DNA from 3 places in the Actinacidiphila yeochonensis CN732 genome. Region 2 is predicted to be linked to each of the others. Evidence: riboswitches for the same ligand, from Rfam matches in the RefSeq annotation. Region 2 holds a riboswitch; each other region holds the start of a gene.
What was found. A riboswitch is a leader RNA that binds a small molecule or an ion and turns the genes downstream of it on or off. The one in region 2 is predicted to bind cyclic di-AMP.

Region 1 (5,214 bases), 3.4 Mb from region 2:
CGGGCGCGGCGGACCCGGAGCGGCGGAACGGAAACGGGCACGGACCCGGCGGCGGTGTGCGACCGCTGCCGGGCCCGTGACCGGGGTGGGGCAGGAGTGGCCGTCGCGGGACGGCCTAGATTTTGAGCCCGCCGATGAGGCTGGCGAGACTCGCCCCACCCGCGGTGATGCTCGGGGCGATGGCCGAACCCGCGAGGTAGAACCCGAAGAGGGCGCAGACCACGCCATGGGACACCTTCAGGCCGTCCTTGCGGAAGAACAGGAAGCAGATGACGCCGAGCAGTACGACGCCGGAGATGGACAGGATCATGGGGCTCTTCTCCTGTAGGTGATGGGGACGGTCACCATGAGTGGTTCCAGGCTCACAAAAAGTCCTCGATCACGCGCGGCGGCGAACGGGTGATTCCTGGCCGCGCGCGGGCGAACCCGTCGGTCCGGTCGGGTGCGGACGGGCCGTGCGGCGGGGCGGACCCGTACGGCGCCCCGCCCGGCGGGAGCCCGCCATACGGCCGCCGGAACGGCCGGAGCGGTCCGGGAACCGGCGCGGCCTGGGCCGTCCAGGTGACGCGCGGGCGGCCGGCGGACGGGGAGCTCCCGGGGCCCGCAACCGTCCCGCCCCGTTCGCCGGGGGCGTGCCGTACCGGCGTGACGGGTGGTCGGGCAGGATGGCGGACGTGCGCGTGACCCCCATCTCCTGGCCGAAGCTCGCCGGCGCCCTGGCCGAGCGGATCGCCGACGGCACCCCGCCCGGCCCCTGGTGGCGGGTGGCCGTCGACGGCGCCCCAGCCGCCCGCCCGCAGGACCTCGCCGACGCCCTGGCCGAGCAGCTGCCCGCGCTCGGCCACCCCGTCCTGCGGGTCAGCGCGGCGGCCTTCTGGCGCCCGGCCTCGCTGCGGCTGGAGTACGGCCACGAGGACGTCGAGGCCTACTACAACCTGTGGCTCGACACCGGGGCGCTGCGCCGCGAGGTGCTCGACCCGCTCGGCCCCGGCGGCACCGGTCGGGCGCTGCCCTCGCTGCGCGACCCGGCCACCGACCGCTCCACCCGCGCGGAGTACACCACCCTGCCGCCGGGCGGCGTCCTCCTGCTGGACGGCCCGCTGCTGCTCGGCCAGGGCCTGCCGCTGGACTTGGCCGTCCACCTGCACCTGTCCCCTGGCGCGCTGCGCCGCCGCACCCCGCCAGGAGAGCTGTGGACCCTCCCGGCCTACGACCGGTACGCGCGCGAGGCGCTGCCCGAGGAGGCCGCGGACGTACTCGTCCGCGCCGACGACCCGCGCCACCCCGCCTGGGCCGGCTGACCGCCGGGGACACCCCGCGCGGTCCGCGGCGGCCGCGGCGGCGCTCCCGGTGCCGGACCCGCGCCGACCGGGGTCCGCGGTGCCCCGGGAGCCGCGGTGATCCGGGGTTTGCGGTGCTTCGCGGGCGCCCGTCCCGGGCTGTCCGGTGCCGCCGGTACGGTTCGGGCGACCCCGCCTTGCCCTGGGGGCGCGGCCCCCGATAGCGTCCGCGACCACCATGACTGTCGCCATAGCGCCGCTGACACCCGAGCACATACCCCTGGCCGCGCAGCGCTACGACCGCTGGTTCGCCCGCGCACGGCGTCCTCCCTCGCAGCGGTCCTGGCTCGCCGACGGCCCGGTGCGCGGCGACACCCTGCTGGAGCGGCTGGCCGGCGCCCCCGGCCTGGAGGCGTGCCGGGCGCTGGACGGCGACGGCAACCTCGTCGGCCACCTCGCGGCGGTCCCGCTCGACCTGGCCCCGACGATCCCGCCGCGCTGCGCAGCCACCCCCGTTCCGCGCACATCCCGCACGGCGGCCACGCGCTGCCCTCGGGCCGGGAGAGCGAGGTGCTGCGCGCCCTCTACGCGCGGGTGGCCCAGCGCCTGGTCGCCGACCGGCGGCTGGTGCACTACGTCGACGTCCCGGCCGGGGACGCCGCCACCACCCCGTGGTCCGACCTGGGTTTCGGGCGGGAGCTCGTGCAGGGGCTGATGGCCGTCAAGGCCCGCGGCCGGCAGCCGCGCGGGGTGGACGGGATGGTGATCCGCCGGGCCGGCCCCGGCGACCTGCCGCAGGTGGGCCGGATGGCCGCCGAGTCGGCACGCCGGCAGCGCGGCACCGCGACCTTCCAGCCGCAGCCCGAGGCAGCGCTGGCCGCACTGCGGGTGCGGTACGCCGGCGCGCTCGGCGACCCGCGCTGCGCCGCCTGGATCGCCTCCCGGCGCGGCGAGGAGATCGGCATGGTGCTGCTGGCGCCGGCCGAACCCGACCCGGTGGTGCCCGCCTCCTGTGTCGAACTCCTGGAGACCTACGTCGAGCCGGCCTCCCGCGGCGAGGGCATCAGCCGGGTCCTGCTGGCCACCGCCGTCGCCTGGGCCTACGACAACGGGCACCGGTACATGTCGGCGCGCTGGCCGTCCGCCTCGCCGCTGGCGGCCGGGCACTTCCCCGCGATCGGCTTCCGTCCGGTCGCCTACCGGCTCAGCCGGGTCCTCGACTCCCGACTCACCGGCCAGGCCGGCACCTTCTGACCCTTTTGTGGTGGTTTGTCGAGGCCCCGCCGCGTCGTTGCACCGCCGCCGATCGCGGCTCCCGGGCCATCCGAACACTCGTCAAAACGGGACAAAGCGGCACGTTGTGAGGGGTATCACCTAGAGGGTGCGATACGCCGCCAGGCAGGTACGTACGGTGGCGGAGCGGGCGGCGGAACCGTCGATCCGTCGCTCGATCCGGAGGGGGCGGTCGCGGAGGGTGGCCACCGCGGCGACCTGGTGTGCGCGACCGGTCGCTTCAGGTGACAGCGGGGGTGGATGCCCGAAAGGGAGGGGTTTGCCCGAGGCGGGCGGCTGCGCCTAGGTTCCGATCAGCAAGCGGGCCGAGGAAGCGCCCGCACCCGCCGGGCGGATCGCCGAATCCTGCCACCGCCCGGTCAGCGGGAGCATCCAACCCACCGACGGCAGGAGCGGGGGACCCACAGGCAAGCCGCCGTCCGCACCGGACGGCTCGGGGTGAAGCCGTGCCCACGGGCCCGGCCGGGCATCTCCTGCCCGAACCCGACAGCTCACCTCGCAGGCGTAGGAGAGGACGTTTCCCCATGCCCGCAAACGGCCGCAACCGCAAGCCCCGCCGCCTCACCCGCCTCTACGCCACCGCCGGCGTCGGCACCGCCGCCGTCGTCCTGCCGCTGCTGGTCGGCACCGCCGCCCACGCGGCGACCCCGGCCCACACGGCCGCCCCGGCGCACTCCAAGCCCGCCACCTACCGGGTCGTCAAGGGCGACACCCTGGCGAGCATCGCCCGGGCGCACCACATCAAGGGCGGCTGGAAGAAGCTCTACGCCGAGAACAAGGCCGTCATCGGCGCCAACCCGTCCGTCATCACCCCGGGCGAGATCCTGACGCTGCGCGCCCCGGCGCACGCCGCGAAGGCCCCGGCTCAGAAGGCCGCCAAGCCGGCCGCCAGGACCACCGCCATCCACGCCGCCAAGACCGCCGCCACCACCCCGGTCAACACCGGCTGGATGAAGCCGGTCGGCGACGCCGCCATCGGCACCGGCTACAAGGCGTCCGGCTCGCTGTGGTCCAGCGGCTCCCACACCGGCGTCGACTTCCTGGTAAACAGCGGCACCCCGGTCCACGCGGTCGCCGCCGGCACCGTGGTCTCGGCCGGCGCCGACGGCGCCTACGGCAACGACGTGATCCTCAAGCACGCCGACGGCAGGTACACCCTGTACGGCCACCTGACCACGCCGCTGGTGTCCGCCGGCCAGACCGTCACCGAGGGCCAGGAGATCGGCATCTCCGGCGCCACCGGCAACGTCACCGGCCCGCACCTGCACTTCGAGGTGCGCACCACGCCGTACTACGGCTCCGACATCGACCCGGTCGCCTACATGGCCGGCCACGGCGTCACCATCTGAGGCCGGCTGAAGGAGTCTGACCCCGCCCGGCGCCACCTGACGCCGGAACGTGCCCGCCCGGTCCCCGCGACCGGGCGGGCACCGGCGCGTCCGGCCCCGGGAGGCGGCTCGGGAGGCGGCTCAGGCGGCCGCTGACGCGGCGCCCGGGACGGTCGCGAGGGCGTGGCGGACGAACGCCGCGTTGTCCGGGGTCTGCCGCAGCCGCTCCAGGAGGGTTTCGAGGCCGGTGTGCGGGTCCCGTCCGGCCAGCGCGCGGCGCAGGCCGTACTGGACGGCCGACTCCGCGGGGGAGAGCAGCAGCTCGTCGCGGCGGGTGCCGGAGGAGGCCAGGTCGAGGGCGGGGTGCACGTGGCGCTGTGCGAGGGTGCGGTCGAGCCGCAGCTCCATGTTGCCGGTGCTCTTCAGCTCCTCGAAGTAGAAGTCGTCGGCGCGCGATCCGGTCTCGACCAGCGCGGTGGCCAGGATGGTCAGCGAGCCGCCCTCCTCGGCCCGGCGGGCGGCCCCGAAGAGCCGCTTGGGGCCGAGCAGCGCCGCCGCGTCCACCCCGCCGGACAGGGTGCGCCCGGAACTCGGGGCGCCGGTGTTGTGGGCCCGGCACAGCCGGGTCAGCGAGTCGAGCAGCACCACCACGTCGCGGCCCTGCTCGACCATCCGCTTGGCGCGTTCGACGGCGAGTTCGGCGAGCGCGATGTGGCGGCGGGCGGGCTCGTCGAAGGTGGAGGCCAGGACCTCGCCGCCGTGCGCCCCGACCCGGGCGCGCATGTCGGTGACCTCTTCGGGCCGTTCGTCCACCAGCAGCACCATCAGGTGGCTCTCGGGGTGGTTGGCGGCGACGGCCGCCGCGAGGGTCTGGAGCAGCACGGTCTTGCCGGCCTTGGGCGGGGCGGCGATCAGGCCGCGCTGCCCCTTGCCGATCGGCGCCATCAGGTCCACCAGCCGACCGGTCACGGCAGCCGGGCCGCGCAGCAGCGGACTCTCCAGGCGCAGCCGTTCGCCGGGGTGAACCGGCGTCAGGTCGGCGAAGCGCGGGCGGGAACGGTCGGGTGGCAGCCCGTTGACGGTGCGGACCTCGGCGAGGGCGCCGGGTCGAGACAGGGTGCCGTCGACGAGGTCGCCGGCGCGCAGGCCGTGCCGGTCGATCAGGGCCCGGGGACGGCCGGGTCGTCCGGCGCGGGGCGCAGGTCCGGGCGGCGCAGCCGGCCGGGGCCGTCGCGCCCGAGGTCGAGCACGCCGGCCGTCCGCTGCGGGACGGCCGGTGCGGCCACCGGGCGTTCGAGGGTTTCGGTCATGGG
Region 2 (5,214 bases):
CGACGGCGTCGGCACCACCGCGGCCACCTTCATCGTGCGCGTGGTGATGACGCCGTTCGCGCACCCGCTGTTCACGTCCATGACGGGCCTCGGGTTCGCCCTGGCCGCCACCGTCCGGCCGGGGCGCCGGTGGCGCTGGCGGTGGGCACCGCCGGTGGGCGGCTGGATGCTGGCGATGGTGCTGCACGGCACCTGGAACGGCACCTCGGAGCTGTCCCCGCTCAGCTTCCTCACCGTCTACGTGGCCGTGATGGTGCCGGTGTTCGGGCTCGTGCTGTCGCTGGCGTTCTGGTCCCGCTCCCGGGGGCTGCGCACCGTCCGGCGGGTGCTGCCCGCCTACGCGGCGGCCGGCTGGCTGCCGCCGGACCAGCCGGCCGTGCTCGGCTCCATGCGCGTGCGGGCCGAGGCGCGCCGCGAGGCCCGGCGGCTCCAGGGCGAGGAGGCCGGGCGGGCGGTGCGCGACTACGTCCAGTTCGCCACGCACCTCGCGTTCCTCCGGGACGCCGCCGAACGCGGGGCCCCCACAGCCGACTTCGCCGCGCGCGAGGCCGAACTCCTGGCCCACCTGTGGCACCGCAAGACCTGGGCCGGCCCGGCGCTCGCCTACGCCGCCCGGCTCACCGGCGACCGCCCCCTGTGGCCCACACAACTCCCGGGCCCCCACGGCTCCTGGGCCCCGTACCCGTCCTACCCCCCGGGCCCGCAGCAGGGCTTCCCGGCCCCGTACGCGCTCCACCCGGCCCCGTACGCGGGTTACGCCGCCCAGGGCCCGGCCCCGTACCCGCCGCCGCGCCAGGCGGCCCCCCAGTGGCCCCAGTGGCCCGCACAACCGCCGTCCATACCCCCGCAGCCCGTGGCGTCCGAACCCATACCCCCGCAACCCGTCGCGCCCGAACCCGGGCCGTCGCAACCCGCCGCGTCCGAACCCGGGCCATCGCAACCCGTGCCGTCGCAACCCGTGCCGTCGCAGTCCGCCGCGCCGAAGGACCCGTACCAGCCGCCGCCGTGGCCGGCCCCGCCCCGCGACTCCTGATCCCAGGGCCGGCGGACGGGAGCGGGTGGCGAACCGGGTGGTTCACACGGGAAGATGCCGTTATGGACTACGAGCGCCTGCACGCCATCGCTGAGGAACTGGCGAACCACGCTCCTGACACGGTGCGCGGCTACGAGATCGCCGACCAAGGCATCGTCATGATGGCGCCGCCGTCACGACCCCACGAGTTCAACGCCTTCGTGATTCGACAGCAGCTGGACCGCGCCATTGAGCCGGGCCTCGTCGCCCACACCGGCGGCGAGGTGGAAGAAGCCGCGATCGGCCGACTCAGGCGGCCGGACGTGATCGTGATTCCCTTCGAGGCATTCTCCGCCCGCATCATGTCCGCCTTCAGCCCGGCGGACGTCGCATGTGTCGTAGAGATCGTCTCTCCCACGAACCACACCACGGACTACATCGACAAGGTCCGTGACTATGCGGCCATGGGCATCGACCCCTACCTGGTGATCGACCCACGCACGAGCACGGTAACCGTCTTCACCGACCCGAGCTTTGGGGAGAGCGAGCCGACGTACCGCGGCCGTCACGACTACGCCTTCGGTGACAAGGTGGCTGTCGGTACGTGGACCCTCGACACCAGCGAGTTGCAGTCGTACCCCGTACCGACGGAGTAGACGGGTAGAGGCCGTAGCCGAAGTACGTAGTAGAGCCCCACATTTACCGGGGCCCTACTGCCTCCTCCTATCAGAGCACCGCGTCGTGCGCGTGCAGCCACTCCAGCGGGTCCACCGGGGCGCCGCCGGCCGGGCGGACTTCGAGGTGGAGGTGGGGAGCGGGGATATTGCCGGTGGCGCCGACGCGGCCGACGGTGTCGCCCGTGGTGACCCGGCCCTCCGTGGCGACCACGGTGGACAGGTGGCAGTACCACAGCTCGGTGCCGTCATCGAGGGTGACGACGACGCGGTAGCCGAAGCTGCCCGCCCATCCGGCGGAGCTGACCGTGCCGCCGTGGACGGCGTGGACGGGGGTGCCCGTCGCGGCGGTGAAGTCCTGGCCGGCGTGGAAGTTGCCCCACGGGTCGGACTCGCCGAAGCGGGCGCCCAGCGTGGCACCGGCGACCGGCTTGATGTAGGAGGCGGCGAACCGCTCCAGCCGCTCGGCCTCGGCGCGGGCGGCGGCCTCGGCCTCCTCGCGGACCTTCGCCTCGGCGGCGGCCTTCGCGGCGGCGGCCTGCTCGCGCACCCGGCGCTCGGCGGCCTCACGGGCGGCCTGCGCGGCGGCGACCCGCTCGGCCTCCTCGCGGACGGCGCGGGCGGCGGCCTCACGAGTGGCGGCGACCTGGCCGAGGATGCGTGCGCACAGCGCCGCGCCGGGGTCGGAGGACGCGTCGGCCTGCCGCCCCTCGGCGGCCTCGGCCTCGGCCTCGGCCTCAGGCTCAGACTCAGGCTCGGACACTGCCTCGGCCTCGGCCTCGACGACCGGAGCCGGCTGAGCGGCGACGGCGGTCGAGGGGGCGTAGGCCGGGGCGCCGACGAAACGGGTGCCGGGGCGGCATCCGGCAGCGGGATCGCGGTGCCGGGGGCCGCGGGGGCGGGGGCGGCAAGGCCGGCGGCGCCGAAGGTCGCCGCGCGGGCGGAGGCGGCGCCGGGGACGGTGCCGCGCGGCCGGGGGAGCCGGATGTCGTCGCGCTCCTGGACGGTGTCGCCCTCGGTGCGGACAGGGGCGTAGGCAAGCTGGTCGGACGCCACGGGGGCGCGCTCCTTCCCTCTCTCTCGCCTACCGGGTTAGCTGACGGGTTCGGAGGAAGAAGGTCTCCTACGGGCCTGGTTGCTGCCCGATTCACCCCATGTTCTCGGGTCCCCGGTTCCCGCGGACGGGATTCGGCAAGCGCACGGTCGGCCGCCTTGGCGGCGGCGTTGACGACCGCGCTGCGTTATCGAACGTTAATAGAGCCCGAAGGGTTTTCCAAGCCGAATCGGAGAGTTGGCGACGAGCACAATACGGCCATCGGGGGATGTCGGCCCCTAAAAGAGTCATCCCGCGTGGCCAGGCGGTGACATGAGCGTGCGCCAGTCGTTATCAGACACCCCTGCGAACCACTACCCACGGTGAGCGGACGACTGCGATCCACCCCGGCGCGCCGACCGGACGGCGCCGACCGTCAGCGGTATGGACCTCTGCCGATCGGAGAAGCGCTTGGCACGACCGGGGAGCGGGCCCCACGATGGGCTCGCGCGACGTTCTTGTCATGCACGCGCTCATATTACGCCACCTCAGGGAGCCTGCCATGGAACGCCCCGGCACCCCCGGAACCCCTCGAACCACCCTCCCCGTCGGCTCGCCCGGCCTCCCCGGCCTCCCCCTCGGCCCGGCCGAGGCCGTTCACGCCCCGGACCCCGACCCCGTCCGCGTTCCCGACCCCGGCCGGCGCTCGCTGCTGCGCGGCGGGCTCGCACTGGGCGCCTCGGCGGCCGCGGCGCTCGGCGGCGGCCTGTGGACCGGTGCGGGACCGGCCGCGGCCGCCACCGCGGTGGACTACCCGGGCGCCACCTGGGCCCCGGCCAGCACCGCCAACTACACCGTCTCCGACCGGCCGGCGACGTATCCGATCGACCTCGTCGTCATCCACGTCACCCAGGAGACCTTCGACGACACCATCACGCTCTTCCAGGACCCGGCGCACGCCGCCTGCGCGCACTACGTGGTGCGCTCGGCCGACGGACACATCGACCAGTGCGTGCGCGAGCAGGACATCGCCTGGCACGCCGGCAACTGGGACTACAACACCCGCAGCATCGGCATCGAGCACGAGGGCTACGTGGACGACCCGTCCTGGTTCACCACGGACATGTACCACGCGTCGGCGGCCCTGACCGCGGAGATCTGCGACAAGTACGGCATCCCCAAGGACCGCGAGCACATCATCGGCCACGTGCAGGTGCCCGGCACCGACCACACCGACCCCGGGCCCAACTGGGACTGGGTGCGCTACATCCGCGACGTCAACGGCGGCTGAGCCGTCGTCGTCCTGGCCGTCCTGGCCGTCCTCGCTCTCTTGGCCGTCCTCGCCGTCCCGCCGTCCCCGCCAAGCAACCGCGCACGGCGGCCGCCTGGTGGACACTGGTCGCGATGGACGAGACACGGGGGAACAGGGACGGGCAGCCGGGCCCCGGGGCTGACGACCCGGGCACGGACGCGGACGCGGGTACGGGTTCGGACACGAGTACGAGTTCGGACGCGGACGCGGCGGGCGGACCGGTGCGCGGCGGGGCGGGTGGCGGCCTAGCCGAGCGGTTCGAGGTCGAGCGGCCCCGGCTGCGGGCGGTGGCCTACCGCGTCCTCGGGTCGTCGGACGAGGCCGAGGACGCCGTCCAGGAGGCGTGGCTGCGGCTGGACCGCGCGGACGCCGCCGAGGTACGCGACCTCACGGCCTGGCTCACCACGGTGGTGGGCCGGATCTGCCTGAACCTGCTGCGCTCGCGCGCCACCCGGCGCGAGGAGTCGTGGGAGGCGGTGGCGACCCCCGAGGCGGACGCGGCGGCCGGCGGGCGGCCGCCGGCCGCCGCGGGCGACCCGGAGCAGCAGGCGGTGCTCGCCGACTCGGTGGGCCGGGCGCTGCTGGTGGTGCTGGACACCCTGGGGCCCGCCGAGCGGCTGGCGTTCGTGCTGCACGACCTCTTCGCGGTGCCGTTCGAGGCCATCGGGCCGATCGTGGAGCGCTCTCCGGCCGCCGCCCGGCAGTTGGCCAGCCGCGCGCGGCGGCGGGTGGCGGACGCCCCCGGCTCCCCGGAACCGGACATGCGGCGGCAGCGCGAGGTGGTCGAGGCGTTCCGGGCGGCCTCCCGGGACGGTGACTTCGAGGCGCTGGTCGGGCTGCTCGACCCGGACGCGCTGCTGCGGGTGGACGCGGTGGCCGCCGGGTACGGCACCGTCCCGGCCCGTGGCGGCACGGCCGTGGCGCGCGTGTTCAGCGGCCGGGCCAAAGCGGCGGTGCCGGTGTTGGCCAGCGGGGTCCCGGCGATGGCGTGGGCACCGGGCGGACGGCTGCGGGTGCTCGTGGCCTTCACCCTCCTCGGCGGCCGGATCACGGCCGTCGACGTCCTCTCCGACCCGGAGCAGCTCGCCCGGCTCGACGTGGTGTACCTGGAGCAGCCGCGCTGACCCCGGCCGCGGCCGTCCCGCCGGGTCGCTTGGGACGGCTGGGACGGCTGGGACGGCTG
Region 3 (5,214 bases), 1.4 Mb from region 2:
CGCCCTTCCCTTGGGCCACGGCCGTTGACTACGGTTCCGCACCAGCCGGAGTCGGCGCCGTCCGAGAGGAGTCCGACCGTATGGCGACGCACCGCAAGGCCCGCCCGCCGCTACTGAGCGCTCCCGGTCCGCGTACGGCGGCCGGGCTCACCACCGCCGCCCTGGCGACGGTGACGCTCCTCAGCGAGAGCGCCGGCGCGACCCCCGCCCCCAGCGGCCCGGTCCAGCCGGCGATCTCGAAGGTGAAGGCGCGGGTGGACGCGCTGACCCATCAGGCCGAGGTGGCGACCGACCACTACAACGCGGCCAAGGAGCAGACCGACCAGCAGAAGGCCGAGGTCGACAAGCTGCTCGCGCAGGTCGCCCAGAAGACGGCCAGGATGAACGCCTCGCGGCAGCTGCTCGGCGAGTACGCGGCGGCCCAGTACCGCGACGGCGGCGACCTGACCACCACCCGGTACCTCATGTCGGACAGCCCCGGGGACCTGGCGGACGCCGCCCACCTGGCCACCGTGCTCGGTCAGCGGCAGCAGGCGGCCGTGCGGGGCTACCAGGCGCAGCAGGTGTCCGCGGCCAGGCAGCGGATGGCCGCGGCCAAGGCCCTGACCGCTCTGACGGCCAAGCAGGCGCAGCTGACAAGCGCCAAGAAGGACGTGCAGACCGACCTCTCCGCCGCACAGAAGCTGCTCAACAGCCTCAACGCGCAGGAGAAGAAGCAGCTCGCGGAGCTGGCCGCCAAGCAGGAGGCCCTGGCGCGCGCGAAGGCGGAGAAGCTCGCCAAGGCGGCACAGCTCGCGGCGTTGCGGAAGGCAGCGGCCGCAAGCTCCGACGCACCCGTCACGAGCTCCTCCGACTCGTCGGCCGCCACCCAGGCCATCGCGTTCGCCAGGGCCCAGCTGGGCAAGCCGTACGTCTGGGGCGCGACCGGCCCGGACTCCTACGACTGCTCGGGGCTGACCCAGGCCGCCTACAAGGCCGCCGGGGTGGACCTGCCGCGCACCACCTACGACCAGGTGGACGTGGGCACGAGGGTGTCCGAGTCCGACCTCCAGCCGGGCGACCTGATCTTCTTCAACAGCGACGTCAGCCACGTGGGGCTGTACATCGGCGACGGCGAGATGATCCACGCCCCGCACACCGGCACGGTGGTCAAGATCGCCCCGATCACCGAGATGCCCTTCTACGCGGCGGTCCACCCGTACTGATCACCGAAGATCACTATGCCCGTTTGCAACCACCTTATACGGGTTAAATCATAAGATCACAAAGCGATCTCGGTCACATTGCGATCCAAAACCCCCGAGGGGTGGCGAACTTGGCTACGGTAGCCCGCTAGGTGGCACGTCCTCCGCCGGCGACAGGCCCGGCACCGCGCCGCCTCCGCCTAATCCGGCCGACGGCCGGAGCCGGGGACCCAGGAGCACTTGGGGTGAATCGGGCGGGCGCCTTGCGGCGTCCGACCGTAGGGCGACCTCCGCGTCCGAACCCGTCAGCTAACCCGGTCGGCGGTCCACGGAAGGAGTCGCCTCCTTGGCGTCGCACCGCAAACCGCGCCCGCGCATGCTCACGTCCGCCGGCTCCCGGGCGGCAGTCGGCATCACGTCGGCGGCCCTGGCCTCGTTCACCCTGATGAGCGAGACGGCGAACGCGGCGCCCGCGAAGCCGACGATCAGCCAGGTCAAGAAGGAGATCGACACCCTCAACCAGCAGGCCGAGGTGGCGACCCAGCAGTACGACCAGGCCAAGGAGAAGACGGCCACCCAGCGCACGGCGACCAACCAGCTGCTGGCTCAGGTCGCCACCAAGACCCAGAAGATGAACGACTCGCGGCGCGTCCTGGGCGAGTTCGCGGAACAGCAGTACCGCGACGGCGGCATCGACCAGACCACACAGCTGCTCTTCTCCGACGACCCGGAGGGCTTCCTCTCCCAGTCGCACATGCTGGACCGGCTCACGGGAACCGCCCAGGCAGCCCTCAAGAACTTCACCCAGCAGCAGCAGGAGGCGTCACTCCAGCGGGCGAAGGCGTCCGAGAGCCTCAAGGAGCTCACCGACGCGCAGAGCAAGCTGGCCACGCAGAAGAAGAACGTCCAGGCCAAGCTCGCCGCCGCCCAGAAGGTGCTCAACGGCCTCAACGCCGCGCAGCGCGCCAAGCTCGCCGCCATGCAGCCGAAGGCCGCCTCAACCTCGGGCTCCTCGACCTACACGTACAACGGACCCGCGTCGGGCCGCGCCGCCGCGGCCATCGCGTTCGCCCTGGACCAGCGCGGCAAGCCGTACCTCTCCGGTGCCACCGGGCCCAACGCCTACGACTGCTCCGGACTGACCCAGGCCGCCTACAGGGCAGCCGGCATCAGCATCGGCCGCACCACCTGGGACCAGGTCAAGGACGGCACCGCCGTCTCCGAGGCCGACCTGCGCCCCGGCGACCTGGTGTTCTTCTACTCCGGCATCAGCCACGTGGGCATCTACCTCGGCAACGGCGAGGTCGTGCACTCGCCCCACACGGGTGCGACGGTGGAGGTCGCGCCCATGAGCTGGATGCCCTTCGCCGCCGCCCGCCGCATCGCCTGAGCAGAGCTGGCTGGCTGGCTGACTGACGGGCTGAGCAGTCGGGCTGAGCAGTCGGGCAGAGCGGCCCCTCGGCCCGTGGCCGGCCGCCGCAGCCGTGTGAAGTGGGCCTGAGCCCCCGGAGCAGGGGGGCTCAGGTCCAGAGCAGCGCGATGAAGATGTTGACGACGGTCAGGCCGCCGACCGCCGCGAACACCCGCGTGTCGACCTTCTCCTCCTCGCGCTGGACGTAGACCAGGCCGAGGATGACGATCAGCACGGCGAGCTTGACGCCGATCTTGGCCATGTCGGGGTGGCGGCCGTCCGCGTCCAGCAGTCCGACCATGAGCAGGCCGGTGACCAGCATCGTCCCGGCGCCGTAGAGCATGCCGGGCACGAAGCGCGGCGCGACCGCGCCCGGGCCGGCCATGGCCCTGAGCTGGGTGAGGAACCCGCCCAGCAGCGCGGCTATGCCGATGATGTGCAGGCCGACGAAGACGTTGATAAGCGTGTCCATAACGCCGTTCACCCTAGCCTCGCCTCCTTCCGGACCCGCCGGGCGGTCCCGGGCCGTGCGGGCAGGGCGCTCGGACACCGGCTGACGCGCCACAGAAGCCCGCCGGGAACCACCGTTCTCGGCCGGCGGCCGTCGGCTCACGGCCGGGGCTCACGTCTCACGGCAGGGGCTCATGGCCCGCCCGCCGGGGGCTCGCGCCTCGCGCCTCCCGCGTACGGGGGCATGCGGAGGGGGCGTACGGAGGAGGCGGACAGAGGCACCCGCCAGGGGCACACCGAGAGGCCGCGCCCGCGCACGCCCGGCCTTTCGATCGGCGGCAGACGCGATCCGGGCAGGTCACCCGTCGAACGGCGATCGCGTCCGGTCACTCCCGGTGGAGTTCGCGCAGTCCCGGTCACCTCGCCCGGATGCCGTCCGGGGCCGGGTTAGCGTCTGCTGCCAGGTGACCGATCCCATCGCCGCCCTGCCGGCGGCGGGTCGCCTCCGCCGAAGTCCGGCGGCGCTGTGTCCCCCGTGCACGCGCCGCCGGATTTCCCTGACGAAGGAGTGACGGCCGCATGGCCTCGCACCGACGCCGCGCCGCCGCTCCGGCGGCGCGAGCCCCCGCACCTCCCGTTCCCCCGCGGCGCCGGCCTCCCCCCGGGCGCCGCACCCGGCCCGGCACGGCACGCCGCGGCCGGCAGGCCCTCCCGCGCCGCGGCCGGTGCGCGGGCCGCACTCTGCCTCGCGCTCGCCTCCGCCGCGTCCTGGGGCCTGCTCGGCGAGACCGCTCACGCCGCGCCGCAGCCCGCCCCCGAATCGGCCGGGGCCAAGGTGGCCGACCTCTACCAGCAGGCGGAGGAGGCCACCCAGCGGTACGACGGCGCCCACCAGAAGGCCGACGACGACGCCGCCGAGGTCACCGCGCTCCAGGGCGAACTGGCCCGCAAGACCGCCGCCATGAACTCCACCCGGGACCAGCTCGGGGTGGTCGCGGCCGCGCAGTACCGCACCGGCACGCTGGACCCCGCGCTCCAGTTCGCGTTGAGCGCCTCGCCGGAGGACTACCTCGAACAGTCCGGATACCTCGACCGGCTGGGTTCACGGCAGAGCGCCGTCCTGTCCCGGCTGGCGGGGCAGCGGCGGGACATCGAGCAGACCCGGGCCGAGGCCGCGGGCCGACTCGCCCGACTGCGCGCGGCCCAGAGCACCCTCGCCGACCGCAAGAAGGACGCCGCGGTGAAGCTGCACGCGGCCCAGGCACTGCTGGCCTCCCTCCCGCCCGGGCAGCGCACGGCGATCATCGCGTCCGAGGGCGACACGCCGGACGGCAGCAGCCTCCAGACCGCCGGTGCGGCCGCGCGCCACGGGGCGACCCTGCGAGTCCCGCTGGGCTCGGCGCCCGCGCCCTCGGCCCGCGCCGCGCGAGCCGTGGCCTTCGCCTACCGGGCGATCGGCCTTCCTTACGTCTGGGGTGCGACGGGCCCGAACGCGTACGACTGCTCAGGGCTCACCCAGGCCGCCTGGCGGGCGGCGGGCGTCTCGCTGCCGCGCACCACGTACCAGCAGATCAACGCGGGCACCCGGGTCTCCGAGTCGCAACTGCGCCCCGGTGACCTTGTCTTCTTCTACTCGGGCGTCAGCCACGTGGGCCTCTACATCGGCGACGGCGAGATGATCCACGCCCCGCACCCGGGCGCCGCCGTGCGGATCGCGCCGATCTCCGAGATGCCCATCGCCGGCGCGACACGGCCTGTCTGACCGGTTCCGGCCTCGGGTTCCGGCCTCGGGTTCCGGCCGCAGTTCCAGCCTCGGTTCCGGCCGCAGTTCCGCTCAGCAGGTGTCCGGCGCCAGGCCGGCGTTCCGCTTCTCCGCTGACCGGAAAAGCGGAAAGTGTCGAGATGAAAAGATGAGTAATTGAGAGTTATCCACAGATTTCCGCCATGAGGCATTCCGGCATCTCCGCGAACGCATACTCGATTCGAGAGTTCGCATCGAATGCGCGATGCGAAGGGATTCCGGCGGCCGAGAAGGTCGCCCCACCATTGCGTGGAGGATGCCGTGCAGTACGTCCGTTGTTCCGTCGTTGTCCTCGTCTCCACCGCAGCAGTCCTGCTGGCGCTCGCGCCGGGGCGGCGACGAGGGCCGGAGCGGTACGCGCCCACGGA

Region 1: another riboswitch for cyclic di-AMP. It lies ahead of BS72_RS28435 (M23 family metallopeptidase); the one in region 2 lies ahead of BS72_RS14540 (M23 family metallopeptidase).
Region 3: another riboswitch for cyclic di-AMP. It lies ahead of BS72_RS20570 (C40 family peptidase); the one in region 2 lies ahead of BS72_RS14540 (M23 family metallopeptidase).

The regions. Positions count from the first base shown of each region.
Region 1 covers NZ_JQNR01000005.1:4,046,298-4,051,511, forward strand. Annotated here, with positions in the region: gene BS72_RS28420 (hypothetical protein) at 116-310, opposite strand; gene BS72_RS28425 (nucleoside/nucleotide kinase family protein) at 675-1,301, shown strand; gene BS72_RS28430 (GNAT family N-acetyltransferase) at 1,851-2,534, shown strand; cyclic di-AMP (ydaO/yuaA leader) riboswitch at 2,942-3,093, shown strand; gene BS72_RS28435 (M23 family metallopeptidase) at 3,098-3,922, shown strand; partial or broken gene rho (transcription termination factor Rho) at 4,043-5,211, opposite strand.
Region 2 covers NZ_JQNR01000005.1:619,632-624,845, forward strand. Annotated here, with positions in the region: gene BS72_RS14530 (PrsW family glutamic-type intramembrane protease) at 1-1,033, shown strand, start outside; gene BS72_RS14535 (Uma2 family endonuclease) at 1,096-1,668, shown strand; gene BS72_RS14540 (M23 family metallopeptidase) at 1,739-2,449, opposite strand; cyclic di-AMP (ydaO/yuaA leader) riboswitch at 2,753-2,890, opposite strand; gene BS72_RS14545 (N-acetylmuramoyl-L-alanine amidase) at 3,282-4,010, shown strand; gene BS72_RS14550 (sigma-70 family RNA polymerase sigma factor) at 4,124-5,155, shown strand.
Region 3 covers NZ_JQNR01000005.1:2,017,062-2,022,275, reverse strand. Annotated here, with positions in the region: gene BS72_RS20575 (C40 family peptidase) at 81-1,205, shown strand; cyclic di-AMP (ydaO/yuaA leader) riboswitch at 1,372-1,523, shown strand; gene BS72_RS20570 (C40 family peptidase) at 1,531-2,574, shown strand; gene BS72_RS20565 (hypothetical protein) at 2,705-3,067, opposite strand; gene BS72_RS20560 (C40 family peptidase) at 3,614-4,807, shown strand.